DNA from 2 places in the Pseudomonas sp. PGPR40 genome. Region 1 is predicted to be linked to the other one. Evidence: predicted binding sites of a transcription regulator. Region 1 holds the regulator's gene; the other holds the start of a gene.
What was found. The regulator sigma-54, encoded in region 1, starts transcription at its own class of promoters, with help from an activator protein. The targets are predictions, from matches to a motif close to ANTGGCATNNANNTTGCTNT.

Region 1 (15,008 bases):
GATGCATTCCCACGCAGAGCATGGGAACGATCAGTTTGGGGGGGGGTAGAGGTCGCCGAGGCCGTCGATCAGCGCCTGATTCTGCTCCGGCGCACCGATGGAAATCCGCAGGAACTGGGCAATCCGCTCCTGCTTGAAGTGCCGAACGATGACGCCCTGTTCGCGCAACTTCGCCGCCAGCCCTGCCGCATCATGCTTCGGATGACGGGCGAAAATGAAGTTCGCCGCCGATGGCAACACCTCAAACCCTTTCGCCTCCAGCTGCGCGACCACCTTCTCGCGACTCTCGATGACCAACCGGCAGGTCTTGTCGAAGTACTCGCGATCCTCGAACGCCGCCGCAGCCCCGACAATCGCCAAACGATCCAGCGGGTAGGAGTTGAAGCTGTTCTTGATCCGCTCCAGCGCCTCGATCAGGTCCGGATGACCAACCGCCAGGCCAACCCGCAGGCCCGCCAGCGAACGGGACTTGGACAGGGTCTGAGTCACCAACAGGTTCGGATAACGGTCCACTAGCGTGATCGCCGTTTCCCCGCCGAAATCGATGTAAGCCTCATCCACCACGACCACCGAATCCGGGCTGGCCTTGAGGATCTGCTCAACCGCGTCCAGCGCCAACAGGCAACCGGTCGGCGCGTTCGGGTTAGGGAAAATGATCCCGCCGTTCGGCTTGGCGTAGTCTGCCGGGTTGATCTGGAACTGTTCATCCAGCGGCACCGCGTCGAATGCGATGCCGTACAACCCACAGTAAACCGGGTAGAAACTGTAGCTGATATCCGGGAATAGCAGCGGCTGATCGTGTTGCAGCAAACCGTGGAAAATGTGCGCCAGTACTTCATCGGAACCATTGCCGAGGAACACCTGATTGCCCTGCACGCCGTAGTACCTGGCAACGGCCTGTTTGAGCAGGTCGCTGTTCGGGTCCGGGTACAGACGCAGGTTGTCGTTCAATTCGGTCTGCATCGCGGCCAACGCTTTGGGCGATGGACCGTACGGGTTTTCGTTGGTGTTGAGCTTCACCAGTTTCGCCAGCTTCGGCTGCTCGCCCGGCACGTAAGGCACCAGGTTCTTGACGAAGGGACTCCAGAATTTACTCATGCTCAGTTGCCCTTCTTATCGTCAACGATGCGGTATTCGGCGCTGCGGGCGTGAGCGGTCAGCGATTCGCCACGAGCCAGCACGGAAGCGGTTTTGCCCAGTTCGGAGGCACCTTGCTCGGAGCAGAAGATGATCGACGAACGTTTCTGGAAGTCGTAAACACCCAGCGGCGAAGAGAAGCGCGCGGTGCCGGACGTCGGCAGCACGTGGTTCGGGCCAGCGCAGTAATCGCCCAAAGCTTCGGACGTGTGACGACCCATGAAGATCGCGCCGGCGTGACGGATCTGCGGCAACCAGGCCTGCGGGTCGGCGACCGACAGCTCCAGGTGTTCTGGCGCGATACGGTTGGCGACTTCGATGGCTTGTTCCATGTCGCGAACCTTGATCAGCGCACCGCGACCATTGATCGAGGTTTCGATGATGTCGGCGCGCTCCATGGTCGGCAGCAGTTTGGCGATGCTCGCTGCGACCTTATCGAGGAACTCGGCATCCGGGCTGACCAGAATCGCTTGGGCGTCTTCATCGTGCTCGGCCTGGGAGAACAGGTCCATGGCGATCCAGTCCGGATCGGTCTGACCGTCACAGACCACGAGAATCTCCGACGGGCCGGCGATCATGTCGATGCCGACTTGACCGAATACGTGGCGCTTGGCGGTGGCGACATAGATGTTGCCCGGGCCAACCACCTTGTCGACCTTCGGCACGCTTTCGGTGCCGTAAGCCAGCGCGGCAACTGCTTGCGCGCCGCCGATGGTGAACACCCGGTCAACGCCGGCAATGCAGGCCGCGGCCAACACCAGCTCGTTGATTTCGCCGCGCGGAGTCGGCACGACCATGACCACTTCGGTCACGCCGGCAACCTTGGCCGGAATCGCGTTCATCAGCACCGAGGACGGGTACGAGGCCTTGCCGCCCGGCACATACAGACCGGCGCGATCCAGCGGCGTGACCTTCTGGCCCAGCACCGTGCCATCGGCTTCGGTGTAGCTCCAGGAATCCTGTTTCTGTTTTTCGTGGTAGCTGCGCACGCGGGCCGCGGCTTTTTCCAGGGCTTCGCGCTGGGGCACGGTGATGCGTGTCAGGGCCAGTTCCAGGCGTTCGCGCGGCAGGATCAAGTCTGCCATGGAGGCGACTTGCAGACCGTCGAACTTCTGGGTGAATTCCACCAGCGCCGCGTCGCCACGCTCGCGAACAGCCTTGATGATGTCCAGCACTCGCTGATTGACCGAGTCGTCAGACACACTTTCCCAGCTCAGCAGATGATCCAGATGATGTGCGAAATCCGGGTCAGCAGCGTTGAGTCGGCGAATTGCAGTCGGTGCGGTCATAGCGAGAGCCTCATAGGATTGGCAAAAACTCAGGCGCCCGAAGGTGCGCTGACGTTTAATAACGGATCGCGTTGGTATTGTGGTCGTGCCAGGCAAGGCGCGGGACGAAGGTAAGGGTTGTTTCCTTACCAAGTCCCGCAACGCAGCATGGCACGACCACAGTGCCAACCCGCAGGGCCTTGCTCCAAAAGGCAGGCCGCTACGCGATTCTTACTTGCGAGAAAAATTCTTCTATTACCATAAGTAGCCTTTTGGAGTGAGGCGCGATTCGTTATTAAACGTCGGCGCACCTTCCCCAACAGTCGTTTCCGCTTGGGCACCTGAGAATTCTGGCTATGAGGCGGATAGACGGGCGCGACTCAAGGTCGCGCAGGTAAATCAGCCGCGGTGTCGAGACTCCACTGCCTTGCGCAGGGTGTCGATCAACGCCTGGATACGGGCGTGTTGCATTTTCATCGAAGCTTTGTTGACGATCAGTCGGGAGCTGATGTCGGCAATGAAATCCTGAGGTTCCAGGCCATTGGCACGCAGGGTGTTACCGGTGTCGACCACATCGATGATCTTGTCCGCCAGACCAATCAGCGGCGCCAGCTCCATCGAGCCGTAGAGCTTGATGATGTCGACCTGACGGCCCTGCTCGGCGTAGTAACGCTTGGCGACATTGACGAATTTGGTCGCTACCCGCAGACGGCCCTTGGGCTCGACATCGCCGACACGGCCGGCGGTCATCAGCTTGCACAGGGCAATTCGCAGATCCAGAGGCTCGTACAGACCCTGGCCGCCATATTCCATCAGCACATCTTTACCGGCGACGCCCAGGTCCGCGGCACCATGCTCGACATAAGTCGGCACATCGGTGGCGCGCACGATCAGCAAGCGCACATCGGCCTGGGTCGTGGGGATGATCAGCTTGCGGCTCTTGTCCGGATTCTCGGTCGGCACGATGCCCGCTTCAGCCAGAAGCGGCAGGGTGTCGTCAAGGATGCGGCCCTTGGACAGTGCGATAGTCAACATGGGAAACGTCAGTCCTTATCAAGGTACTCATGCCCGGTCGCAAATGGCGCCGGACACACATCGAGGGTGTCACCACCCTCGATTCATAACAAATTCAGCAGGCGCGTCCTTGCGCCCATACGGCAACGACTAGCCCGGTACGCGGCGGATCTTGGCGCCGAGCATCTGCAGCTTCTCTTCGATGCACTCGTAACCACGGTCGATGTGGTAGATGCGATCGATCAGCGTATCGCCTTCAGCGATCAACGCCGAAATCACCAGGCTGGCCGAAGCCCGCAGATCGGTGGCCATCACTGGCGCGCCCTTGAGCTTGTCGATGCCGGTGACGATGGCGGTGTTGCCTTCGACCTGGATGTGAGCGCCCATGCGGTGCAGCTCGTAAACGTGCATGAAGCGGTTTTCGAAGATGGTCTCGATCACCGCGCCCGTGCCGGTAGCAATGGCATTGAGGGAGATGAACTGCGCCTGCATGTCGGTCGGGAACGCCGGGTACGGAGCGGTCCGCACGTTGACGGCTTTCGGCCGCTTGCCGTGCATGTTCAGCTCGATCCAGTCTTCACCGCAGGTGATTTCAGCACCCGACTCGCGAAGTTTTTCCAGGACGGCTTCAAGGATGGTCGGATCGGTGTCCTTGACCTTCACACGCCCGCCGGTGACCGCTGCCGCCACCAGGTAGGTGCCGGTCTCGATGCGGTCAGGCATCACTTTGTAAGTGGTGGTGTGCAGGCGCTCGACGCCATCGATAGTGATGGTGTCAGTGCCGGCACCGGAAACCTTGGCGCCCATGGCGTTCAGGAAGTTCGCCAGGTCGACGACCTCAGGCTCGCGAGCGGCGTTTGCCAACACGCTACGGCCCTTGGCCAGAGCGGCCGCCATCATGATGTTTTCGGTACCGGTCACGCTGACGGTATCGAAGAAAAAGTGCGCACCGCGCAGGCCGCCTTCAGGGGCCTTGGCCTTGATGTAGCCGCCTTCGACGTCAATGACCGCGCCCATGGCTTCGAGGCCACGGATGTGCAGGTCTACCGGACGCGAACCGATGGCGCAACCGCCAGGCAGTGCGACTTCGGCTTCACCGAAACGGGCAACCATCGGGCCCAGCACCAGGATCGAGGCCCGCATGGTTTTCACCAGTTCGTACGGTGCGATCAGGGTCTTGATGGTGCGCGGGTCGATTTCGACGCTGAGCTTCTCGTCGATCACCGGCTCGATGCCCATGCGACCGAACAACTCGATCATGGTGGTGATGTCGTGCAGGTGCGGCAGGTTGGCAACGGTAACCGGGCCATCGCACAGCAGGGTTGCAGCCAGGATCGGCAGGGCAGAGTTCTTTGCCCCGGAGATGCGGATCTCGCCATCAAGACGAGCGCCACCGGTAATAATCAATTTATCCATAAGAATCTCGACGCCCTTGGGCTCAGGTGCGCTCGGCCCAGGCCGCGCTGCTGAAAAATTTCATAGTGACCGCATGGATGCTGCCATCGGCGATCCATGGGTTCAAATGGGCATAGATGCTCTGCTGACGCTTGACCGGGCTTAACGCCGCCAGTTCATCGCTAATCACGTTCAGCTGAAAGTTGCAGCCTTCGCCCTCAACTTCAATTTGAGTTCCTGGCAGCTTTCCTTCAAGGAAGCTCTTCACTTCTACGGCCTGCATGCTCAACCTCAATCGGCGCCCTGTGCGCGCGGGTCGGACATCATACAAAAAAGCCCCGCGCCTGCGAACCCCGCGAAGCAGGACTCTGACGGGGGGCTTCTTTATAGATGCGGTTCAGGAGTACGCCAACAGCTCGGTCAATTCGCTGACCTGAGCGATTTCACGCATATCGTCGGGCATCGCACGAATGCTCAGGGCCTTGCCGGCCGCCTGAGCATCGCGCATGAAACACAGCAACAACGACAAGCCGACGCTGCTGGACTTCTCCACCGAGGAGCAATCAACCACCAGCGCAGCCGCGTTACTGGACTTGATCAGCGCCTGCCCCTGCTTGCGCAGGTTCGGGCCTGTCCGGTAATCCAGCACACCACTGAGCAGCAGCTCGCCGGATTCGCTCATGCGAATGGCCGACTCACTCATTGGGTTTGGGTCTCGGTGGATTTTTCGGTGGCTTCCTTGGCTTTGGCGACTTCCCCGGCCCAACCGTTGATGGTTTTGTCCAGGTCGTTGCCATTGCGCTGCATTGCATCAGCGAACTGATCGCGGAACAGCTTGCCAATATTGATGCCATTGATGATCACGTTGCGCAGCTTCCACTCGCCATTGATCTTTTCGAGCGTGTAAGAAACAGGATAGATCGCGCCACTGCTGCTTTTGACCGTCATGCCAACGCTGGTACGGTCTCCCGATTCATCCTTGGCAGGGTCAACGGTGATGCTTTCGTTGTCGTACTCCAGCAGGGCATTGCCATAGAACTGGAACAGGCCTTTTTTGAAGTTCTCGACAAACTTCTGCATCTGCTCGGGCGTGGCCTTGCGTGAATACTTGACCGTCATGATGCTCCTGGAAATACCCTCGGCATCCACCACAGGCCCTACGATGGTATTCAGCGCCGTGTAAAAGCCCTGCGGGTCCTGCTTGTACTTTTCCTTGTTCGCGGCAAGATCCGCGAGCAACCGGGTGGTGGTGTCCTGTACCAGTTCGTGCGCGGAAGGCGCCGCTACGGCGTTAGCCATCAACGGCAAGGCCGCGAGTATTACCAACAGGCCACGTCGCAATATAGAGATCATTCAAAAGCTCCTCATTTGGCGTCTTTACTAACGGTATTGAGCAGGAATTTACCGATCAGGTCCTCGAGCACCAGCGACGACTGCGTGTCGTGGATGGTTCCACCCTCCTTGAGCAGGGTTTCTTCCCCACCGACGCTCACACCGATGTACTTCTCGCCCAACAGGCCAGCGGTCAGGATAGATGCAGTGGAATCAGTCGGCAGGTTATCCACGCGCTTTTCCAGTTGCATGGTCACCCGGCCGGTGAAGCTGTCGCGGTCCAGATCGATCGCTGTGACCTTGCCGATGGTCACACCGGCCATGGTCACTTTAGCTCTGACCGTCAAACCGGCGATATTGTCGAAATACGCATAAAGTTTATAAGTATCGGTGGTGGCGCTCGGGGACAGGCCACTGACCCGCAACGCAAGCAACAGCAAAGCCAGGATGCCAGCCAGCAAGAAAAGGCCGACACCGATTTCCAGGGTGCGGTTTTGCATCAGAAATCTCCAAACATCAAGGCGGTCAGAATAAAGTCCAGGCCGAGTACAGCCAAAGAGGCGTACACCACGGTCTTGGTAGTGGCACGACTGATCCCCTCGGAAGTGGGGTCGCAGTCATAGCCTTGGAATACGGCGATCCAGGTCACGACAAAGGCAAAAACCATGCTTTTGATAATGCCATTGAGCACATCATCGACAAACGTCACGCTGTTTTGCATGTTCGACCAGTAGGAGCCTTCATAGACACCCAGCCAGTCGACGGCCACCCACGAACCGCCCCAGATACCCACCACACTGAAGATCATCGCCAGCACAGGAAGGGAAATGAAGCCGGCCCACAGGCGCGGGGCAATGATGTACTTGAGCGGGTCGACCCCGATCATCTCCAGACTGGACAATTGCTCGGTGGATTTCATGTTGCCGATTTCGGCGGTCAGGGCGGAACCTGCGCGCCCGGCGAACAGCAAGGCCGTGACCACCGGGCCCAGTTCACGCAACAGCGTCAGCGCAACCATCTGCCCGACGGCCTGCTCCGAACCGTAGCTGGACAGAATGTTGAAGCCCTGCAGCGCCAGCACCATGCCGATGAATATCCCGGAGACGACAATGATCACCAGGGACATCACGCCCACCGAATGCAGTTGCTTGACCAGCAAGCCAAAACCGCCGCCGATGCCGCCACGACCGAGCAAGGCATGAAACAGGAACAACGCCGAACGCCCGAATACCGCCAGCACATCGATGCCGGCGTAGCCGAAGCGGCGCACTCTTTCTATCAGTGAAATCTTGCGCATCAGCGCTTCCCCAGAAGATCTGCGCGGTAATCCGTCGCTGGAAAATGATAGGCGACCGGACCATCGGGTTCGCCCGTCAGGAATTGACGAATACGTGGCTCGTCCGATTTCATCAAATCCTTGGGCGCGCCCTGGCCCAACACTTGCCCGTCACCTACAACAATGAGGTGGTCGGCGATGCTCGCGGTCTCGGCCAGATCGTGGGAAACCACGATGCTGGTGATGCCCAGCGCATCGTTGAGCAGGCGGATCAGGCGTACCAGCACGCCCATGGCGATCGGATCCTGCCCGACAAAGGGCTCGTCATACATGAGGATTCGCGGATCGAGCGCAATTGCCCGGGCCAGCGCGACACGACGCTTCATGCCGCCGGACAATTCGTCAGGCATCAGGTCGATGGCACCACGCAGGCCCACAGCCTGCAACTTGAGCAGGACAATGTCGCGGATCATTTCTTCCGGCAGCCCGGTATGGACACGCAGCGGAAAGGCAACGTTCTCGAACACATCAAGATCGGTAAACAGCGCGCCGCTCTGAAACAACACGCCCATGTGCTTGCGCGCATCGAACAGATCGCTGCGCGACAACGTTGGCAGGTTCTGGCCGTTGACCCAGACTTCGCCGCTGGTGGGGCGCAATTGTGCGCCTATCAGCCGCAACAGCGTGGTCTTGCCACACCCGGAAGGCCCCATGATGCCGGTGACCTTGCCGCGCGGGATGCGAATATCGACGTTATTGAAAATGCTGCGCGTACCGCGCTTGAAGGTCAGTCCCTTCAGCTCGACCGCGTAGGCGTTATCGGCGCTCATCTAAACTCCTTGCGATGCAGCCTCTCACTCGGACGCCTGGCTTTCTGGCGAAAGCACATACCTCCCCGGGCAGGCCGAACTGGCGGCGAACTATATCACTGCAACGCTCAAGCGCCCAAGGCCCAAGCCGGGCATGTTCAGCAACAGGACCGCCGCAAATCATCTATTTAGAGAGATTCAGTAACAAGGAATGACAAACCGCGACGAACTTGCGTGAGGGTTTTGATCATTACCGTTATAATCGCCGCCTTTTCATCAGGCTATTCGATTTCCGACATGAACCAATCCAGCGACCTGATTCAATCAGCACAACGTACCATCCGCCTCGAACTGGAAGCCGTACAAGGCTTGCTGCCCCATATCGATGCAGATTTCGTACGTGCTTGCGAGATGATTCTGGCCAGCAAAGGCCGCGTGGTCGTGGTCGGCATGGGCAAATCGGGGCATATCGGCAGCAAGATTGCCGCCACCCTGGCCAGCACCGGCACCACGGCTTTTTTCGTGCACCCGGCCGAGGCCAGCCATGGCGACATGGGCATGATCACCCGTGATGACATCATTCTGGCGCTCTCGAACTCCGGGTCCACCAACGAAATCGTCACCTTGCTACCGCTGATAAAGCGCCAGGGCATTCAAATGATCAGCCTGACCGGCAACCCCGAGTCGCCGCTGGCCAAGGCTGCGGAAGTCAACCTCAATGTAAGCGTCGAACACGAAGCCTGCCCGCTGAATCTGGCACCTACTTCGTCGACCACCGCTGCGCTGGTCATGGGTGACGCTCTCGCCGTTGCCTTGCTTGAAGCGCGTGGCTTTACCGCTGAAGATTTCGCTTTTTCCCACCCCGGGGGTGCCCTTGGCCGCCGCTTGCTACTGAAAGTGGAAAACGTCATGCATGCCGGCACCGAATTGCCGCAAGTAACGTGCGGCACGCTGCTCAAGGATGCCTTGATGGAAATGACCCGCAAGGGGTTGGGCATGACCGTCGTGCTGAGCGCAGATGGGAAACTCGCCGGGATCTTCACCGACGGCGACTTGCGACGCACTCTGGACCGCACCATTGATATTCACAGCACGACCATTGACGAAGTGATGACCGCCCATGGCAAGACCGCCCGCGCCGAGATGCTCGCCGCCGAGGCGCTCAAAATCATGGAAGACCACAAGATCAATGCACTGGTAGTGGTCGACAGCGAAGACCGCCCGGTCGGCGCCTTGAATATGCACGACTTGCTGCGTGCGGGAGTAATCTAAATGAGCACGGACCTGCTGCAACGTGGCAAACAGATCAAACTGGCGGTATTCGACGTCGACGGCGTACTGACCGACGGGCGCTTGTACTTCCTCGAAGACGGTAGCGAATTCAAGACGTTCAACACCCTCGATGGCCAGGGCATCAAGATGTTGATGGCTGCCGGTGTGCAAACCGCGATCATCAGCGGCCGCAAAACGCCGGTGGTCGAACGGCGCGCGAAGAACCTCGGCATTCCACATCTGTTCCAGGGCCGAGAAGACAAACTGGTAGTCCTAGACGGGCTTCTTGCCCAACTCAACCTGAGTTATGAACAAGTGGCTTACCTCGGCGACGACTTGCCAGACCTGCCGGTGATTCGCCGCGTCGGCCTTGGCATGGCGGTAGCCAGCGCCGCCAGTTTCGTGCGCGAACACGCCCATGGCATCACCCAGGCCCGCGGTGGCGAGGGTGCCGCTCGCGAATTCTGCGAGTTGATCCTGCGCGCCCAGGGCCGCCTCGATGCGGCCAATGCCGCGTACCTGTGAGCCCATCATGCTGAGCAAAAAGATTCGCAATATCCTGGTGTTCGGTTGCATCGCGGCGATTTTTGCAGCGGTCGGCTATTGGAACATCAGCCCGGAACGCTTCCTCGACAAGCCGGTGGTGAAGGTCGATGAAAGCGCGATCGACTATTACGCCGTCAACGCCCACAGCGTGCAATACCTGCCCGACGGCAAACTGCAATACGAGATGACGTCGGACAAGGTCGAACACCTGAAAGCGACCGAAGTGACATTGCTGACCAATCCTGACCTGAACATGTTCCGTGGCACCGAATTCCCCTGGCACGTCCAGAGCGAGCGCGGCGAAGTCAATCCGGACGGCACTCAGGTCGAACTGATCGATTCGGTACGAATCACGCGTTTCGATGAGAAAAACCGCAAGACCCTGATTACCACCACTCGCATGACCGTGTTCCCGCAGCAGCAATATGCGCAGACCGATCAACCCGTTAGAATCGACGGCGCTGGCGGTGTATCGACTGGCAACGGAATGAAAGCGTACTTGAAAGAAAGCAGGATACACCTGCTATCGAACGTAAGAGGACAGTATGAGGCTCGTTAAAACTCTCCCTATTTTGCTCAGTCTGGGCGCAGCACTGGGAAGCGTGAGCGCCTGGGCTCTGCCGAATGATCAAGAGCAGCCTATCCGCATCCAGGCCGACGATGCCCAACTGGACGACAAGAATGGCGTGGCCACTTATAAAGGTGACGTGATCATCACCCAGGGCTCGATGAAGGTCACCGGCAACACCGTGACCATCACCCGCACTCCGGCCGGCGACATCGACGTGGTGACTTCGGTGGGCAACCTTGCCTATTTCGAGCAACTGCAAACGGCAGGCGATACCAAGCCGGTTCAGGGCTATGGCGTCACTATCCAGTACCACGCCTCGCAAAACCGTGTCGTTCTGATCGATCGCGCCAAAGTCATCGACAAAGACAACAACGTCACCCAAGGCGAGAAAATCGTCTACGACACGGTCAAAAAGCTTGCGAGCGCCGGTCGCGCCACGGGTAACAAGGTCACCGAGGCGCGTCCTCGCATCGACATGGTGATCCAGCCGAAGAAGAAAACCGACGAGCAAAAGGCCCAGTAATGGCAACTCTGAAAGCTCAGCATCTGGCCAAGAGCTACAAGAGCCGCCAGGTCGTGCGCGACGTCAGCCTGTCCATCGACAGCGGTCAGATCGTCGGCTTGCTTGGCCCTAACGGTGCGGGTAAAACTACCTGTTTCTACATGATTGTCGGTTTGGTACAGGCCGATCAGGGCCGCGTACTGATCGATGACCTGGACGTCAGCCACCAGCCGATGCACGGTCGTGCGAAGGCGGGTATCGGCTATCTTCCGCAAGAAGCGTCGATCTTCCGCAAACTGTCGGTGGCCGACAACATCATGGCCATCCTCGAAACCCGCAAGGAACTCGACAAGGCCGGTCGTCGCCAAGAGCTGGAAAGCCTGCTGCAGGAATTCCACATCCACCACATCCGAGACAACCTTGGCATGAGCCTGTCCGGTGGTGAACGCCGCCGTGTGGAAATCGCCCGGGCCCTGGCTACCAACCCGAAATTCATCCTCCTCGATGAACCCTTCGCCGGCGTAGATCCGATTTCGGTGGGCGATATCAAGCAGATCATCCATCACCTCAAGGCCAAAGGCATTGGCGTGCTGATCACGGACCACAACGTCCGCGAGACCCTGGATATCTGCGAAACGGCCTACATCGTCAACGACGGACAGTTGATCGCCGAAGGTGACTCCGCCACCATCCTGGCCAACGAACTGGTCAAGGAAGTGTATCTGGGCCATGAGTTCCGGCTGTAAGCGCCTGAGGTGCCTGGCCAGGTGCCAAAGCGCTTGTTTCAATAAAAAATCAATAACTTTTTATTGTTACAGCGCTCTAGGCAAACACTTCAGTTTCGGGCATATAATTTGCTTATGTTTGGCGCTTCGGCGCCCTGTAGTGGATGGCGCATGTGCGCCGGCGAATTAAGGTGTTAAGCCCCTGCCATGAAACCATCGCTAGTCTTGAGAATGGGCCAGCAGCTGACGATGACACCGCAGCTGCAACAGGCCATCCGCCTGCTCCAATTGTCGACCCTGGACCTGCAACAGGAAATCCAGGAGGCCCTGGAGTCCAATCCGATGCTCGAACGCCAGGAAGAAGGCGACGACTTCGATAACGCCGACCCCTTGGCCGATAGCGCCGACCAAAAACCCAACGCCGACATTCAGGAACCCTCCTATCAGGAAACCGCCCCGACGGTGGATAACCTCGAGGAAGGTGACTGGAACGAGCGCATTCCCAACGAATTGCCCGTCGATACGGCCTGGGAAGACGTCTACCAGACTAGCGCCAGCAGCCTGCCGAGCAACGATGACGACGAGTGGGATTTCACCACCCGTACGTCGGCCGGTGAAAGCCTGCAAAGCCATTTGCTCTGGCAACTGAACCTGGCACCGATGTCTGACACCGATCGCCTGATCGCTGTGACCCTGATCGACTGCATCAATAATCAGGGCTACCTGGACGAAACCCTCGAGGAAATCCTCGATGCGTTCGACCCGGAACTGGACATCGAACTGGACGAAATCGAAGCCGTCCTGCACCGCATCCAGCAATTCGAACCCGCCGGCATCGGCGCCCGTAACCTCGGGGAATGCCTGCTGCTGCAACTGCGCCAACTGTCCGCCAAGACCCCTTGGCTGGCCGAGGCCAAGCGCCTGGTCACCGACTACATCGACCTGCTCGGCAGCCGCGACTACAGCCAGCTGATGCGCCGCATGAAGCTCAAGGAAGATGAACTGCGCCAGGTCATCGAACTGGTCCAGAGCCTCAACCCGCGCCCGGGCTCACAGATCGAGTCTACCGAAGCCGAATACGTGGTTCCCGACGTGATCGTGCGCAAGGACAACGAGCGCTGGCTGGTGGAATTGAACCAGGAGTCGGTGCCACGCCTGCGGGTCAACGCCCAATACGCCGGTTTCGTACGCCGTGCCGATACCAGCGCTGATAACACCTTCATGCGCAATCAGCTGCAGGAAGCTCGCTGGTTCATCAAGAGCCTGCAAAGCCGCAACGAAACCCTGATGAAAGTGGCCACCCAGATTGTCGAGCATCAGCGCGGCTTTCTTGAATACGGCGACGAAGCCATGAAACCGCTGGTACTGCACGACATCGCCGAAGCGGTGGGCATGCACGAATCGACGATTTCACGGGTGACCACGCAAAAGTTCATGCATACCCCACGGGGCATCTATGAACTGAAATACTTTTTTTCCAGCCACGTCAGTACCTCCGAAGGCGGTGAATGCTCGTCCACGGCGATCCGCGCGATCATCAAAAAACTGGTTGCCGCGGAAAATCAGAAAAAGCCGTTGAGTGACAGCAAGATCGCTGGTTTACTGGAGGCACAAGGCATTCAGGTAGCCCGTCGTACCGTCGCCAAGTACCGCGAATCTTTGGGGATCGCGCCTTCCAGCGAACGGAAGCGGTTGATGTAGCCGCCGGGCTCGCCACAGCGTTCCAGTGGCAGGCATTTCTGCCTGCCGCTTTATGCACTGGCAACGAAGGAGAAGCTGTATGCAAGTCAACATCAGTGGACACCAACTGGAAGTGACCGAACCCCTGCGCACCTATATCGGCGAAAAACTCGACCGATTGGAGAGGCATTTCGACAGGATCACCAACGTGCAAGTCACGATGAACGTCGAGAAGCTGCTGCAGAAGATCGAAGCCACGCTGCATATTCCCGGCGGAGAAGTGGTCGCCAATGCCGAGCATACGGACATGTATGCCGCCATCGACCTGCTGACCGACAAGCTGGATCGCCAACTCAAAAAGCATAAGGAAAAGACCCAGAGCCTCCTCCAGGGCGCGACCGGTCGTTAACACTCCCAACCCATGATCCGACTAGAAACCATCCTGACCCCCGGCCGTTCCCAAGTGAACGCGCCGGGCGGCAGTAAAAAGAAAGCCCTCGAGCAAATTGCCAACCTTATCCACCGCGAAGTGCCGGATCTGGAAATGCAGGACGTCTTCGAGGCTCTGATTGCCCGTGAGAAACTCGGTTCTACCGGTTTCGGCAACGGCATCGCCATCCCCCATTGCCGGCTCAAAGGCTGCACCTCGCCAATCAGTGCGCTGCTGCACCTGGAAGCCCCTATCGATTTCGACGCCATTGATGGCGCCCCGGTTGACCTGCTGTTCGTGCTGCTGGTCCCGGAAGCCGCCACCGATGCACACCTGGAATTGCTCCGTCAGATCGCCAGCATGCTGGATCGCAAGGATGTGCGTGAAAAACTGCGCAGCGCCCCGAGCAACGAAGCCTTGTATCAGGTTGTCCTGGACGAGCAGAGCGGTCACTAATCATGCGCCTGATCATCGTCAGCGGCCGCTCCGGCTCAGGTAAAAGCACCGCCCTCGACGTGCTCGAGGACAACGGCTATTACTGCATCGACAACCTGCCTGCCGGCTTGCTGCCGGAACTGGCCGAACGCGCGCTGATTCACACCGAACTGGCACAACCGCTGGTGGCCGTGTCCATCGATGCACGCAATTTGCCGAGCCACCTGTCACGGTTTCCCGAGCTGCTGGAAGAAGTCCGCGGCCGACATATCCAGTGCGATGTGCTGTACCTGGATGCCGACGAAGAGACCTTGCTCAAACGCTTTTCGGAAACGCGCCGTCGTCACCCGCTGAGCAGCGCCAATCGCTCGCTGGCGGAGGCGATACAGGACGAAACCAAACTGCTGGGGCCTATTGCCGATCTGGCCGACCTCAAGGTCAATACCACCAATCTGAACCTGTATCAGCTACGCGATACCATCAAGCTACGCCTGCTGAATCAGCCGGAGCCCGGTACTGCGTTCCTGGTGGAATCTTTCGGGTTCAAGCGTGGGATGCCGGTGGACGCCGATCTGGTGTTCGACGTGCGCTGCCTGCCCAACCCTTACTGGAAACC
Region 2 (15,008 bases), on a different contig from region 1:
AATCGGCCTTGCTGCCGGTGACCAGATATGCATCGAAGGTCAGGTCATCGCTGGGATAATCGCCCTGCATCACGTTGTACACGGTGAACTCGGCAGCGATGGGCTGCTGCGAAAACAGACGCTGGAACATCTGCCCGTAACCCTGATATTGATCGACCAGTTCCGGACGCAGGATGTCGGTTTCCAGAATGCAGATGCGTAACGACATAAAAAATACCTGACACATGAAGGGAATAATGCACACCCCAGAGCCTGCCTCGAAACACGGTGGCAAGGCAAGCCCCGGAGCGCGTCATCGGTCCCTTAGAACAGCGCGTTTTTGGCCGCTTTCTCCAACAGCAGCGCAGGCGGTGTGAAGCGCTCGCCGTACTGCTCGGCCAGATACTGGGCGCGAGCGACGAAGTCTTGCACGCCGTATTGGTTGATGAACTGCAGTGCACCGCCGGTCCAGGCCGCGAAGCCGATGCCGAAGATCGAGCCAACGTTGGCATCCGCCGTCGAGGTCAGCACGCCCTCCTCCATACAGCGCACGGTTTCGATGGCTTGTACGAACAGCAGTCGATCACGTATGTCCTTCGGCGAAATCTGCCCATCGGCTTTCTCGAAACGGCTTTTCAGCTCTGACCACAAATGCTTCTGCTCTGTGGCCGGATAATCGTAGAAACCACCCCCAGCGGCCTTGCCCGGACGCTTGTATTCCTTGAGCAGCAAGTCAATCACGGCGAACGCCGGGTGCTCCATCAGGGTTTTCCCTTCTGCTCGCAAGTCTTTGGCGGTTTGCTCGCGGATATGGCTCATGAGGCTGAGGGAAACTTCGTCGGAGATCGCCAGAGGCCCGACGGGCATGCCGGCCTTGCGCGCTTCGGTCTCGATCATCGGCGCGCTCACACCTTCGCCGAGCATGGCAATGCCTTCGTTGGTGAAGGTGCCGAACACCCGCGAGGTAAAGAAGCCGCGACTGTCGTTGACCACAATCGGAGTTTTCTTGATTTGCAGTACGAAATCGAAACCACGAGCCAGGGTTTCATCGCTGGTATGGGCACCTTTGATGATTTCCACCAGCGGCATTTTCTCCACGGGACTGAAGAAATGCAGGCCGATGAATTTTGTCTGGTCCGGCACGGCGGTGGCCAGGCCGCTGATTGGCAAGGTCGAGGTGTTGGAGGCGATGACCGCGTCCGGGCCGGCGACTGTTTGCGCGGCTGATGAGACCTTGGCCTTCAGTTCGCGATCTTCAAACACCGCTTCAATGATCAGATCGCAACCGGCCAGATCCGCATCGCTTTCGGTGGTACGGATCCGCGCCAGAATCGCCTCGCGCTGCTCCTGGCTCAGATGACCGCGTGCAACCTTCTTGTCCAGCAACGCCGCCGAGTGGGCCTTGCCCTTCTCTGCCGCGGCGAGGTTGATGTCTTTGAGCACCACGTCGATGCCGGCCGATGCACTGACAAACGCGATGCCCGCGCCCATCATCCCGGCGCCGAGCACGCCGACTTTCTTCGTCACATACGGCGCTATGCCTTGGGGGCGCGAGCCGCCGGCATTGATCTCATTGAGCTGAAACCAGAACGTGCCAATGAGATTTTTCGCCACTTGGCCGGTGGTCAGTTCGGTGAAGTAACGGGTTTCGATCAGGTGCGCCGTATCGAAATCCACCTGAGCGCCTTCCACCGCAGCACAGAGGATTTTCTCCGGCGCGGGCAGGCAGCCCTGGGTTTTGCTGCGCAGAATCGACGGCGTAATCGCCAACATCTGCGCGACTTTCGGATCTGACGGCGTGCCGCCAGGGATCTGATAACCCTTCACATCCCAGCGCTGCACAGCGACCGGATGAGCGACAATCCACGCCCGCGCCTTGGCCATCAGCTCATCGCGATCGGCTGCCAACTCGTCGATCAATCGCGCCTGCAACGCCTGTTGCGGACGGATTTTCTTGCCTTCAAGCAGATACGGCAGGGCTTTTTCAATGCCCAGCATGCGGACCATCCGCACTACCCCGCCGCCGCCCGGCAACAGGCCGAGAGTGACTTCCGGCAGGCCAAGCAGCACCGACGGATTGTCCAGCGCCAGGCGGTGATGGCAGGCCAGGCAGATTTCCCAACCGCCGCCGAGTGCCGCGCCATTAATGGCGGCGACCACCGGTTTGCCGAGAGTCTCCAGGGTGCGCAGTTGGCCCTTGAGTGTCAGCACCATGTCGTAAAAGGCTTTGGCTTCGGGTTCGCCGACCTTGATCAGTTCATTGAGGTCGCCGCCGGCGAAGAAGGTCTTCTTGGCCGAGGTGATGATCACGCCGGCAATGGCGTCCTTGTCGGCGACCAGTCGGGCGACGCAGGTGGCCATGGCGTCGCGGTAGACCGCGTTCATGGTGTTGGCACTCTGGCCCGGCATGTCGATGGTCAGGACGACGATCTGGTCCTGACCCTTTTCGTAACGGATGGCTTGGGTCATGGCAATTTTCCTTGCGTCGGATTTTCTTAAAGTCAGGCTCAGAGGCGTTCGATGATGGTGGCAATGCCCATGCCGCCGCCGACACACAATGTCGCCAGGCCATAGCGCAGGCGCCGGGCTTCCAGTTCATCGAGCAGCGTGCCGAGAATCGCGCAGCCAGTGGCGCCGAGCGGGTGACCCATGGCGATGGAACCGCCGTTGACGTTGACCTTATCGGGGTCTATGGCCATGTCCTTGATGAACTTGAGCACGACCGAGGCGAACGCTTCGTTGACTTCAAACAGATCGATGTCTTCAACCCGCAGCCCGGCCTTGGCCAGCGCCTTGCGGGTGGCCGGCGCGGGGCCGGTGAGCATGATGGTCGGGTCGGTGCTGGTGACCGCCGTGGCGACGATTCGCGCTCGCGGCTGCAAGCCCAGCGCCCGCCCCTTCGCTTCGGAGCCGATCAGCATCAGCGCCGCACCATCGACGATCCCGGAACTGTTGCCCGGCGTGTGCACGTGGTTGATCCGCTCGACTTGGCTGTAAACCCGTAAGGCCGTGGCGTCGAAGCCCATTTGCCCGATCATTTCGAAACTCGGCTTGAGTTTTCCCAGGCCTTCTATCGTCGATTCGGCGCGAATGAACTCATCGTGATCGAGCAGGATGATGCCGTTCTGGTCCTGCACCGGCACCAGCGACTTGTTGAACGAACCATTCGCCCGTGCCCGCGCCGCCTTCTGCTGGGAGTGCAACGCGAAGGCATCGACGTCCTGACGGCTGAAGCCTTCAATCGTGGCAATCAGGTCGGCACCCACGCCTTGGGGCGTGAAGTGGTTGTGAAAATTGGTTTCCGGGTCCAGTGCCCAAGCGCCGCCGTCGCTGCCCATGGGCACGCGGGACATCGACTCGACACCACCGACCACCACCAGGTCTTCGAACCCGGAACGTATTTTCATCGCCCCGAGGTTCACCGCTTCCAGCCCCGACGCGCAAAAGCGATTGAGCTGCATGCCGGCCACGCTGACGTCCCAATCGGCCACTTGCGTGGCGGTCTTGGCGATGTCCGAACCCTGATCGCCGATGGGCGTCACGCAACCGAGCACCACATCATCGACCTGACTGGTGTCCAGGGACGTACGCTGCTGCAGCGCCGTCAGCAGCCCGGCCACCAGGTTCACTGGCTTGACGCTGTGCAAGGCGCCATTGGCCTTACCTTTGCCACGGGGCGTGCGTAACGCGTCGAATATCAAAGCTTGGGTCATGACGTCCTCGAACCTGATGGTGATGAAGATCAAAAGATCGCAGCCTTCGGCAGCTCTCCTGCAGGAGTCCGTGTGACCCTGATCTTTATGCACTCACCTTATGCCGAGCAGCCATGGATTCAATGACCACAGTGCTCATTGGCGTTGACGGTCACGCTCAGACGAACGGTAGTCTGCTATCAGATAAATCGATTCACGTCACCAAGCTGTCTAGCCAACGGGCGCCCAAGAAGCTGGCCATAAGCCTCATGCCTTTTTAGAAGCAATAAGCGGATAACACATACGAAATGGATCTAAGCCAACCGTGACGCGGGCCCTAAGGTAAACCTTGTACGAAGTTGTCGTCGGGTTTTGCCGAGGCACTCGTTCTACAAGGAAGTGCAACGCTCTGTCGTCATGGAGATAGGCAGGCAGGCATCAGGAAATAACAAAAAAGGCGGTCAAGCCATGTTCAAGCATTCGAAAGTTCGTCAAGCCGGGCTCATTCTATTCGCCACTACACTGTTGTTGATTTTGCCGAACCTGACCAAGGTGATTGGCTGATCGAGCTTCAGGGTTTTCATTACGCCTGATAAAAATGTGATTTGCTCGCTACCCGGGTCAGCGTGGCTGTGCCAACCTTTGCGGCACTTCCACGACATGGACGGCGATCACTTGAAAGCACTCATTCTGTTTTGGGCCTTGCTGCTCAGCACGCCTCTGTCTGCCGCACAGCTGAATCTTGAGCTGGGCGCGAGCCCTCGCACCTGGCAGACCGAGCAATTGCTCAAGCATCCTCAGGTTCAGACCATCACCATCACTGACGATGTTTCCTATAAACGGGACATGAACTATCGCGCCGTGCCGTTGGCGGCGTTGTTGACGGGCATCAAGCCCGACGATCATCTGCAAGCCGTTGCCCTAGATGGTTTTGCCGCCGAACTGGCTGCCGCGCCGCTGCTCAATACCCAAGGCGCGCGGGCCTGGCTGGCGATTGAAGACCCGGCCCAGCCGTGGCCGCCGCTGTCAGAGGGCAAGCACAGTGCGGGGCCGTTTTATCTGGTCTGGACCGATCCGCAGGCAGGCAACATCAGCCCTGAGCAATGGCCGTTCGAAGTGGCCAGCATCAAGCGCATGGCCCCGGTGGCCGAGCGCTTCCCTGCCCTGCTGCCCGATCCTGCGCTGAAGGCGGACGATCCGGTGAACAAGGGCTTTGCGCTGTTTCAGAAGAACTGCCTGGCGTGCCATCGACTCAATGGGGCGGGAGATGCGCAGTTCGGGCCGGATCTGAATATTCCGTTCAACCCGACCGAGTATTTCGGCGCGGATTTCCTCAAGCGCTACATTCGTGATCCGCAGAGCTTGCGCCAGTGGCCGCAGGCGAAGATGCCGGCGTTCGCAACGACGGTGTTGCCGGAGGGGGATCTGGAGTTGTTGGTAGGGTATTTGAAGCATATGGCGGGACGCAAAGTGAAGCCATAGTCAGTGATCGTTCCCACGCGCAGCAAAGGAATGCAGCCCGTGACTCTCTGCGTCACATCCAAAGCCGAACGCGGAGCGTCCGTGGAGCGTCCGTGGAGCGTCCGTGGAGCGTCCGTGGAGCGTCCGTGGAGGCATTCCCACGCAGAGCGTGGGAACGATCGGTGGTAGGTTACTGCTGTTGGACGGAGATCATCGGCGCTGGCGTCGGCGCAACAAACACCTTCGCATGCATCTGCTCGCCCCCGCCGCCACGGCGCATGCCGCGCACCGGGCAGGCGTCGAGATAATCCAGGCCCACGGCCAGTTTCAGGTGACGCTCCGGGCGGGCCAGTTCGTTGGTTACGTCGAAGCTGTACCAGGCGCCATCCAGCCAGGCTTCAGCCCAGGCATGACTGGCCAGGTGTTCGCTGTTCTCGCTGTACAAATATCCCGACACATAACGCGAGGGAATGCCCAGGCTGCGGGCGCAGGCGAGGAACGCATGGGTGTGGTCCTGGCAGACCCCGGAACGCCCGGCGAAGGCTTGAGCGGCGCTGGTGTCCACTTCGGTGGCGCCCGGTGTGTAGGTCATGTGCTGGTTCAGGCCATGCATCAAATCGATCAGTGCCGTGCGATCCCGGCGTTGTTTGCACGACTTCTGAGCAAACGCGCGCAGGGCTTCGTCGGCTTCGGTCAGGCGCGTGAAGCGCAGGAACGGCAGCGCCGACTGGCTTTCATGCTCGGCTTCGCGCAGTTCGTCGATGTCCACCTGCCCTCGGGCGCCGATAATGATTGCCTCGTGGGGTTCGTCCAGGGTCAGCACATGCAGAATGTTGCCGAACGGATCGAGCTGCGCACGCACCGGGCGTGGCAGATCGAGCTGCCAGCTGAGCACGTGTTGGCGCTCGCTGTCATGGGGGGTCAGTCGCAGGTACTGGATGCTCGCCCGCACCTGATCTTCGTAGTGATAGGTGGTCTCGTGGCTAATGGAAAGTCTCATGCAGCCTCCAGGTAGGAACTGTGTATGGCGTTGCCCAACTGGCGCACCAGCGGGATGAACTCGGTCAGCCAGGCATGCAGGCCTTCGTCGAGAATTTCGTTGATACCGGTGTAGCGCAGGCGTGCGTCCATTTCCGCGGCCAGGCGTTGCGCGGGACGGCCGTTGGCCCCCGGCAATTGGGCGAGGATCTGGTCGATTTCTTCGGTGCAGGCCCGCAGGGATCGCGGCACGTCGGCGCGCAGCAGCAACAACTCGGCCACATGCCGGGCGCCAGGGGCGTCGCGGTAGATCTCGGTGTAGGCCTCGAACGACGATAAGGCTCGCAGCAAGGCGCTCCACTGGTAATACGCGTGGGCCGTGCCGTCGCTGACTGCTTCGGCCTGATCGCCGGCCATTTCGTAACGGGCGTCGAGCAGGCGCAAAGTGTTGTCAGCCCTTTCGATAAAGGTACCCAGACGAATGAAGCGGAACGCGTCGTTACGCATGATCGTGCCGTAGGACGCGCCGCGGAACAGGTGGGAACGTTCCTTGATCCACTCACAGAAACGGCTCATGCCGTAGCGACTCAAGCCCTGCTCGGCAATCCCGCGAATTTCCAGCCAGGTAGCGTTGATGTTTTCCCACATATCGGCGGTGATTCGCCCACGCACCGCATGGGCGCTGACTCGCGCGGCACCGAGGCAGCTGTAGATGCTCGCCGGATTGGCCGCATCCAAAGCGAAGAAATGCAGCAGCCGTTCGGCATGCAGATCGCCGTGGCGCTCCAGGTAATCGTCGAGGGTGCCGGTGATCAGCAACGGCATGGCGAGTTCGTGCAAGCCATCGCCACGACCGTCCTGGGGCATGAGTGACAGCGAATAACTGATGTCGAGCATCCGTGCGAGGTTTTCCGCCCGCTCCAGGTAACGCGACATCCAATACAGATCCGAGGCAGTTCTACTTAACATGGCAGGCTTCCTTCAATCCTCGACCACCCAAGTGTCCTTGGTTCCGCCGCCCTGGGAGGAATTGACCACCAGGGAGCCTTCACGCAAGGCGACACGGGTCAAACCGCCGGGCACAACCCGGGTTTCGCGGCCAGACAATACAAACGGGCGCAGGTCGATATGGCGTGGAGCGATGCCGTTTTCGACAAAGGTCGGACAGGTTGACAAAGACAACGTCGGTTGGGCGATGTACGCGTGGGGCTTGGCTTTGATCCGCTCGCGGAACGATTCGATTTCCGCCGCCGTCGCCGCCGGCCCCACCAGCATTCCGTAACCGCCGGAACCCTGGGTTTCCTTGACCACCAGTTCTGGAAGATTGGCCAGCACGTGGGACAGTTCCGAGGGATTACGACACTGCCATGTCGGCACGTTCTTCAGGATCGGCTCTTCATCCAGGTAGAAACGAATCATGTCCGTGACGAAGGGGTACACCGACTTGTCGTCCGCGACCCCGGTGCCGATGGCATTCGCCAGCACCACGTTGCCGGAGCGGTAGGACGACAGCAGCCCTGGTACGCCGAGCATCGAATCCGGATTGAATGCCAGCGGATCGAGGAAGGCATCGTCGAGGCGCCGGTAGATCACGTCGACGGCTTTCGGCCCGTCCGTGGTGCGCATGAACACCTTGTCATCGCGCACGAACAGGTCCGCGCCTTCCACCAGTTCAACGCCCATTTCCCGGGCCAGAAACGCATGCTCGAAAAACGCGCTGTTGAAGCGCCCCGGCGTCAGCACCACCACACTCGGGTTGTCGAGCGGACTGGAGCTTTTCAAGGTGTCGAGCAACAGATTCGGATAGTGGTCGATCGGTGCGATGCGCTGAGCCGAGAACAACTCGGGGAACAGGCGCATCATCATTTTGCGATCCTCGAGCATGTAGCTCACGCCGCTGGGTGTACGCAGGTTGTCTTCGAGCACGTAATACGTACCGTCGCCATCACGCACCAGGTCGACGCCGGAAATGTGCGAATAGATATCGCGGTGCAGATCCAGCCCTTGCATCGCCAACTGGTATTGCTCGTTGGCCAGCACTTGCTCGGCCGGGATGATGCCGGCCTTGATGATGCGCTGCTCGTGATAGAGGTCTGCAAGGAACATGTTCAATGCCTTGACCCGTTGAATACAGCCGCGCTCGACGACCCGCCATTCACTGGCGGGAATACTGCGGGGAATGGTGTCGAAGGGAATCAGGCGCTCTGTCCCCTGCTCATCTCCGTAGAGCGTGAAGGTAATCCCGGCACGATGAAATAACAGATCGGCCTCGCGTCGCCGTTGTGCCAAAAGCTCGTCAGGCGTTTCGGCCAGCCAACGGGCAAACTCCCGATAATGCGGGCGGACCTGGCCGCCGGCATCGTACATCTCATCAAAATAGGTGCGGATCATGCCGTACTCCTTGTCACCCGGACATCCAGGCCTTCGCAAGGCCCGTGCCATCGGCATAAACGCTTTGATATCAATCAGTTGGATATAGGCGCTGGACGTACCGCACCAATCCTGTGCGGTAAATACCCCAACCTGATCGCCCCCGCTTCATGGCGAAGCAATGCTGTCGCCTAGTAGCAGCATAGCCTGTAGGAGCCGGCTTGCTGGCGAAGGGTCCCTAAGTCATGTGTTGCTCTCGGCGCCGCTTTCGCTGGCAAGCCAGCTCCTACCGGTCCGTATTCAATTTCACATCTTCACAAACGAAAACGGCCAACCCAAAGGTCAGCCGTTATTGAGTATTGTCGCCGTTCATAAGGTTATGCGAGTAACCCTCGTACCTCCTGCTTGACGCCCCATCCTTCGATGATGCCGCCCAAAGGCTCGACCACCGCCTCGAAGTCCTGCTCAAAGTCGCCAATCCCGTCGTAGGTGGCGTACATCACTTTGCTCAGTTCCAGATGCCATGCGCCGTCGTCGCGCACGCTGATCTGGGCATTCAAGGATTCACCACAGAAATGACCTGCCGCCCTGCGCGCCCGCTCCTCGTCCGGGAAAATGGCGTAGAACTCGATGGGATGGAATCGTGAAAAGTCGAAACCGCCTTCTTTCATGCGGCGCAGCACGCTGCTGCTGATGTCTTCTTGATAGGCTGTGCTCATGAAACGTCCCCCTCAGACTGATGGATAGACTTTCCGTATTCCCTGCACTTTCAACCGATTGGTGAGAGCGATACGGCAACAGAGGTTGCCGACGGGAAGCAAGCATGTAGCTGACAAGACCAGACCTTAGCGAGTCATTCGCTGATCTCGCTTGCAGAGTAGCCTCTAGATAGAGCTGCTGCCAAGGCCTGGGTGTGAATGTGACGAGAGGTGTATCAGACTGGAGTAATACTGATGATTTCAATGCTGTTCTGGGATTTCAGACTTTTGACGGTCGGATCATCGGTACGCCCCTCCAGATCATTGAGATCCAGTTCGGCAGCGACCGGCAGGCGCCGGGCGCGAATGAGTTTGGCGGCTTGCTCGCTGTTCGGGCATTCCTCGGACTCGAAGAGTTCGTCCACTGTTTCACCGTGATCATCCACGAAAGTGATTTTCCACTTTTGCATCGGTGCCTCCTCGATAAAACCCATGGATGGGCTTACAAGTATCTGGACTTTTGCCCTGAGTGATCGTTCAAACGGATTACCGCGCGCTGGCATGAAAAAACACAGAAACCTGTGTAGGAGCGAAGCTTGCTCGCGAAAGCGGTGTATTAGTCAATTCACATGTCGACTGATACACCGCTTTCGCGAGCAAGCTTCGCTCCTACAGGGGTTATGCGTTCATTTTAGTAGGATGCAGTCAGATCCGCACATTGCCTCGCGGCCCGGCGATGGCCCAGATGATCAGACCCAGGACCGGCAGCAGGAGGATCAATAGCACCCAGATGATTTTCATCCCGGTCTCGGCGCCACTTTTAAGCACATTGATGATGGCCCAGATATCCAGGGCAAGAACAATCAGGCCAACCAGGCTGTTGAACGTGGAACCCATGGTGACGCTCCCGAAGAGTGGTATGCACTCTTAGGATAGTCGGGCCTTGCAAGGATTCATTTTTATTACCGTCAGACGTGGATTGCCACTTTCAGGGCTTCCAGGGAGGGCGCGGCGGCGATGCCGACTTCCGCGCACAACTCCAGCACCCGTGGCACGTCATTACCGTACACCAGCACTACTTGCAGTTCGTCGTCGAGCAACTGGCTGAAGTTCATCAGTGTGTAACCGCCATTGTCCTTGTTCATGCTGCTCATCTGCACTTGGATGCGGTTAAGCGCCGTCAGGGCTTCGGTTTTGGCCAGCTGCTTGGGTTTGATGTTGAAATCGACACCAGGACCGAACGAAGCGACGATCTGCGCAAACAGGTCCATGTAGGTGTCGGCCTGGAACAGTACGGTTTCCGGCAAGCTGCCGACGACCACCCACTCGCCCAACGGGATCGGGAAGGTGTCGTCGTAGTTGATGTCCGGATTGGCCGCCAGAAAAGCCTCTGGATCGGCGTAGGCCTGAGCCGCTTCGTCAGCGACTTTCAGGATTTCGTCCTCGCTCATGCACCCGGAGCTGATTTTGCTGATGAGTTCGACGAGTGCGGCTTTCATTAGGTGGATCCTGTAGCGAGGGAGATTTGAGGGCGCAAAGGATAGCGCATTACATACAGATTTGAGATCAGGCCAGGATTTTCTGCAGCTGAGCGGTGGTGTCCGCCGCGCCCATGGTTTTGGCCGCGTCCAGCGCGGATACACCGTTGGCATCCTTGGCTTTCGGATCGGCGCCTTTGCTGATCAGGTAGTCGATGATTTCGACACGGTTGAACATCGCCGCCATCATCAGCGCAGTGCGACCGTCGAAGGACGAACCTTCCACTTGCGCGCCCCCCTCAACCAACGCCTTGACCACCGCCAGATCACCCTTGAACGCCGCGCCGGCAATCGGGCTCTGGCCGTTGTCGTTGCGGATTTCAGGATCGGCCTTGTGCTCAAGCAGGACTTTTACCGTCTCGACATGGCCGTGATACGCCGCGAGCATCAACAAGGTATCGCCCTTGTGGTTGCGCAGGTTCGGCGGCAGGCCCTTGGTCAGCAACGCAGCCATCATGGCCGCATCGCCCTCGCGCGCTTTGTTGAACACCTGTTCGGCAAATTCAGAAGCCTCTTCGGGGGTCATCTGGCGGCTTTTGTCTGACATTGGGGACTCCACATTCGGTCAATCGGAAAGCCGATAGTTTCCCGAGCAGTCCTGCACCTGTCACTTGTTTTTTCTCATGGAGGGCCATAGCCAGATTCAATAGCGGTGCTTGCCGCCGTGAATATCCGCCAGCACCTGCTCGGTGACTTGCACGTAAGTCTGGGTCCCTGGTAACCAGGCGTAGATCGGGTCATCGCCGGTTTTGTTCGGGTCGAAAGCTTCGTCCTTGAGTCGGGTCTTCTGGTATTTGAAGGTTCCGGTGGTCTCCATTTTCACCTTTACCCGCAGAAAAAGTGGCACCGCATAGGCAGGCATTTGCTGCCTGGCGAACGCCAGTAATTCGCTGAAATCCAGGGTCGCCAGGGATTCAGCCGGCGTGATTGCCGCCATCCCGGCACGTCCATTGGTGTTGTGGATTTCCACGCCATAGGCCACGGCTTCGGCGATCTGCGGGTGTTGCAGAAGGATGTTCTCGACCTCGGTGGTCGAGACATTTTCGCCCTTCCAGCGGTAGGTATCGCCCAAGCGATCGACGAATTGCGCGTGGCCAAAACCGATGTTGCGCAGCAAGTCGCCGGTATTGAAGTAACGGTCACCCTTCTTGAATACGTTGTGGAGCACGACTTTTGCGGTCTTTTGCGGATCGGTATAGCCGTCCAGCGGCGCCTTGTCGTCGATCCTCGCCAACAGCAAACCCTGCTCGCCTTTGGCCACTTTGCGCATGAAGCCCTTGGCATCACGGGTGGGGGCGCCGCTGTCGTGGTCGTACGCCACCAGTTCCCAGGACATCAGGGAAAAACCGATGGTGTTGTCAAAATTGAGGATGTTGGTGAAGCCGATATTGCCATCGCTGGCGGCGTACAGCTCGCAGATATGGTCAACGGCAAAACGCGTCTTGAACTCGCTCCACGCGCCAGGACGCAGACCATTGCCGATCATCTTTGTCACGTTGTGTCGACTGTCGTCCGGGCTGCGCGGTTGATCCACCAGGTAGCGGCACAATTCGCCGACGTAACCGAGGGTGGTCGCCCGGTACTTGCGCACGTCGCTCCAGAACTGGCTGGCGCTGAACTTGCGGCGGATGGCAAACCCCGACGCCCCGCTGATTGCCGAGCCCCAGCACACGCAGAGGCCGGTGGCGTGGTACAGCGGCAAGGTGCAATAGATGACGTCCTGCGGCTGCATGTCCAGGGCAATCCGCCCGAAACTGGCGGAGCTGCGCATCCAGCGGCCGTGCTTGAACACCCCGGCCTTGGGCAACCCGGTGGTGCCCGAGGTGTAAATATAGAAACAAGGATCGTCGAGAAAAACCTGCTGGCTGCTGACAGGATTATCGCCGCACGCTTCGGCGCTGACCGTCATCAGGTTAATGAAACCATCGGGCGAATTGCCCGGATGGCGACAAGTGTCTTGATCGGCGACAAACCAGGTGCGCGCCGTATCGATAGACACCCGCTCGCGGACCGCATTAAAGGCTGGAACCAGCTCTTCTCCCACCACGATCGCTACAGCCGCCACCAGATTCAAACTGTGAGCCAGGGTGTCGCGGGTCTGGGAGGTATTGAGCAAGGCGCTGATTGCGCCGACCTTGGCCACTGCCAATATCGTCACCAACAGTTCCACGCGGTTCTCGATAAAGATCGCCACCACATCGCCCTTGCCGATGCCTTGGGCGATCAGGTGATGGGCGATGCGGTTGGCCCATTGGTTGACCTGTGCATAAGTGAGTGCTACCTCGCCTTGCAGCAAGGCTGGGCCATCCGGATTGCGCAATGTCGCCTGCTCGAAGCTCCAGCCGAGGCCACATGGCTGGGTTGGGTCCTTGACGTTGGCGGCTTTCATGCCCTTCACCACGCGGGGAATGGCTTTGGCAATGGAAGGCAGTTTGCGGAGCATCATGCCCCAGGTAATCGTGTCGTTCAGCGTCCGGCTCATGGTTGCTCCCGTTCGATCTTTTTATTGTCGGGTGGCGTTGATTGAGGCCGAAAATACGTCAGCGGTTCTTGAGCTGTACACGCGGTTTTTGCAATGTTTTGTATCCGCGACTGGAGCGTTCGAACCGGAGATCGAAAAGCGGAACCCTGGCGTTGTGATTGGTTCCATCGAATCGATGCCGACCACGCAAAATGCAGGATGCACGATGGCCATTCATGCAGATTGCACGAAAGCATAAAGGTACTTAATTTATAACTTATTGATTTATATGTATTTTTAAAGAATCAGGTGCTGGCACAATCACTGCAACTACCTCTCCATGTTGCCCTTCAAGCACACAACGGAGCTGATAGACATGAACCTGATCCAGGAAAAATTTTCGTCGCTATTCTCCAACTTCGAAGTGACCACCCAGCCACGGCCTGACGGCGGCATTCTGCTGACCCTGCGCAGCACGGACGGCAAAGTCTTCAAACGTTCGATTTCCTATCAGCAATTGCATGCCGGCGATCAGCTGTCGTGGGCGATCAGCGCGATTCGCCGTGACGTTGCCGAACAGGCCAGCGAACTGCCGCAGATCTCCATGCTGCAAAGCCAGCAACGGTTCGCCTTGCCGACTTATCACTCGATGTAAGTCGTTACAACGCAATCCCTGTAGGAGCCGAGCTTGCTCGCGAAGGCGGTGTACCAGGCGACATTAATGTTGACTGACCCGCCGCCTTCGCGAACAAGCTCGGCTCCTACAGGTTATGTGTGGTTACAGGGCATCCGCGCAAAGCTGTCGACGGTCACATGCCCTGCCCGTTCCGCGCCCTCACGGGCGGCCGTGCGTGCCGCGTCCAGTTGATCGGTATCGACTCAGTCCTCGAGACGCGGGAAGCGGCTGGCAATGTCATCGCCGGTGAAATTGGCTGCCCAGCCTTCCGGATTGTTGAACAGGCGGATTGCGACGAAATGCGGGTTTTCACCCATGTCGAACCAATGCTTTGTGCCGGCTGGCACTGAGATCAGATCGTTTTTCTCGCAGAGCACGGCGTAGACATAATCGCCGATGTGCAAGGTGAACAAGCCACGGCCGGCGACGAAAAATCGTACTTCGTCTTCACCATGGCAGTGCTCATCAAGGAACTTGGCACGCCACTCGGCTTTTTGCGGGTGATCGCTGTTCAAGCTGATCACATCCACAGTGACGTAACCGCGCTCGGTCATCAGCTTATCGATTTGCTCCTGATACGCGGCGATTACTTCTTCCTGGCTGGCGCCCGGCTGGATTTTCGCCGCGGCTTGCCAACGGTCAAAGCGCACGCCCTGTTCGGCCAGGGTCGAGGCGATGTCTTCGAGGTGGGTCAATACCTTGTTCGGCAGGTCAGGGCTGCTGACGTGGTAAACGGACAGGCTGCTCATCAGGGCAACTCCTTAACGGTTCATGCTTTATGATTCGGGCAAGGCTCATGGCCTCTGTCCTCTTGCATACGCGTGGCAATGATAACGGCAGCGGCGAAGGCTGCGAGACTGGCAATACTAAAGGTCCATGTGGCACCGAGGGCATTCCAGCTATAGCCGGAATACAGCGCGCCCAGTGCACCGCCAGTGCCGGCCAGCGCGGCATACAACGCTTGGCCCTGCCCTTGCTGACGCGCACCGAAGCTACGTTGCACGAAGTGGATGGCAGCCGCATGAAAGCTGCCGAAGGTGGCGGCGTGCAGCACTTGTGCGAACAGCAGCACCCAGAGGAATTCGGCAAACGAACCGAGCAACAACCAACGCAAAGCCGCCAGCAGGAAACTCGCCAGCAGCACCCGGCGCACCG

Region 2: a site for sigma-54 is predicted at 8,534-8,553, ahead of MEB48_RS22755 (circularly permuted type 2 ATP-grasp protein). Genes of this name have one in related genera too.

What each region holds. Positions count from the first base shown of each region.
Region 1 is NZ_JAKLSP010000014.1:43,886-58,893, forward strand. It holds gene hisC (histidinol-phosphate transaminase) at 31-1,098, opposite strand; gene hisD (histidinol dehydrogenase) at 1,101-2,426, opposite strand; gene hisG (ATP phosphoribosyltransferase) at 2,805-3,440, opposite strand; gene murA (UDP-N-acetylglucosamine 1-carboxyvinyltransferase) at 3,570-4,835, opposite strand; gene MEB48_RS13765 (BolA family protein) at 4,858-5,097, opposite strand; gene MEB48_RS13770 (STAS domain-containing protein) at 5,212-5,517, opposite strand; gene MEB48_RS13775 (MlaC/ttg2D family ABC transporter substrate-binding protein) at 5,514-6,167, opposite strand; gene mlaD (outer membrane lipid asymmetry maintenance protein MlaD) at 6,179-6,646, opposite strand; gene mlaE (lipid asymmetry maintenance ABC transporter permease subunit MlaE) at 6,646-7,443, opposite strand; gene MEB48_RS13790 (ATP-binding cassette domain-containing protein) at 7,443-8,252, opposite strand; gene MEB48_RS13795 (KpsF/GutQ family sugar-phosphate isomerase) at 8,529-9,503, shown strand; gene MEB48_RS13800 (KdsC family phosphatase) at 9,504-10,028, shown strand; gene lptC (LPS export ABC transporter periplasmic protein LptC) at 10,036-10,608, shown strand; gene lptA (lipopolysaccharide transport periplasmic protein LptA) at 10,595-11,143, shown strand; gene lptB (LPS export ABC transporter ATP-binding protein) at 11,143-11,868, shown strand; gene MEB48_RS13820 (RNA polymerase factor sigma-54) at 12,055-13,548, shown strand; gene hpf (ribosome hibernation-promoting factor, HPF/YfiA family) at 13,628-13,936, shown strand; gene ptsN (PTS IIA-like nitrogen regulatory protein PtsN) at 13,949-14,413, shown strand; gene rapZ (RNase adapter RapZ) at 14,416-15,008, shown strand, end outside.
Region 2 is NZ_JAKLSP010000029.1:45,387-60,394, forward strand. It holds gene MEB48_RS22725 (amidotransferase) at 1-208, opposite strand, end outside; gene MEB48_RS22730 (3-hydroxyacyl-CoA dehydrogenase NAD-binding domain-containing protein) at 304-2,448, opposite strand; gene MEB48_RS22735 (acetyl-CoA C-acetyltransferase) at 2,487-3,692, opposite strand; gene MEB48_RS22740 (c-type cytochrome) at 4,332-5,153, shown strand; gene MEB48_RS22745 (transglutaminase family protein) at 5,323-6,132, opposite strand; gene MEB48_RS22750 (alpha-E domain-containing protein) at 6,129-7,079, opposite strand; gene MEB48_RS22755 (circularly permuted type 2 ATP-grasp protein) at 7,092-8,501, opposite strand; gene MEB48_RS22760 (ribonuclease E inhibitor RraB) at 8,858-9,199, opposite strand; gene MEB48_RS22765 (hypothetical protein) at 9,415-9,648, opposite strand; gene MEB48_RS22770 (PLDc N-terminal domain-containing protein) at 9,884-10,075, opposite strand; gene MEB48_RS22775 (hypothetical protein) at 10,147-10,677, opposite strand; gene MEB48_RS22780 (ankyrin repeat domain-containing protein) at 10,745-11,263, opposite strand; gene MEB48_RS22785 (long-chain-acyl-CoA synthetase) at 11,360-13,198, opposite strand; gene MEB48_RS22790 (DUF3509 domain-containing protein) at 13,554-13,832, shown strand; partial or broken gene MEB48_RS29475 (acireductone synthase) at 13,946-14,044, opposite strand; gene MEB48_RS22795 (1,2-dihydroxy-3-keto-5-methylthiopentene dioxygenase) at 14,057-14,602, opposite strand; gene MEB48_RS22800 (MFS transporter) at 14,623-15,008, opposite strand, start outside.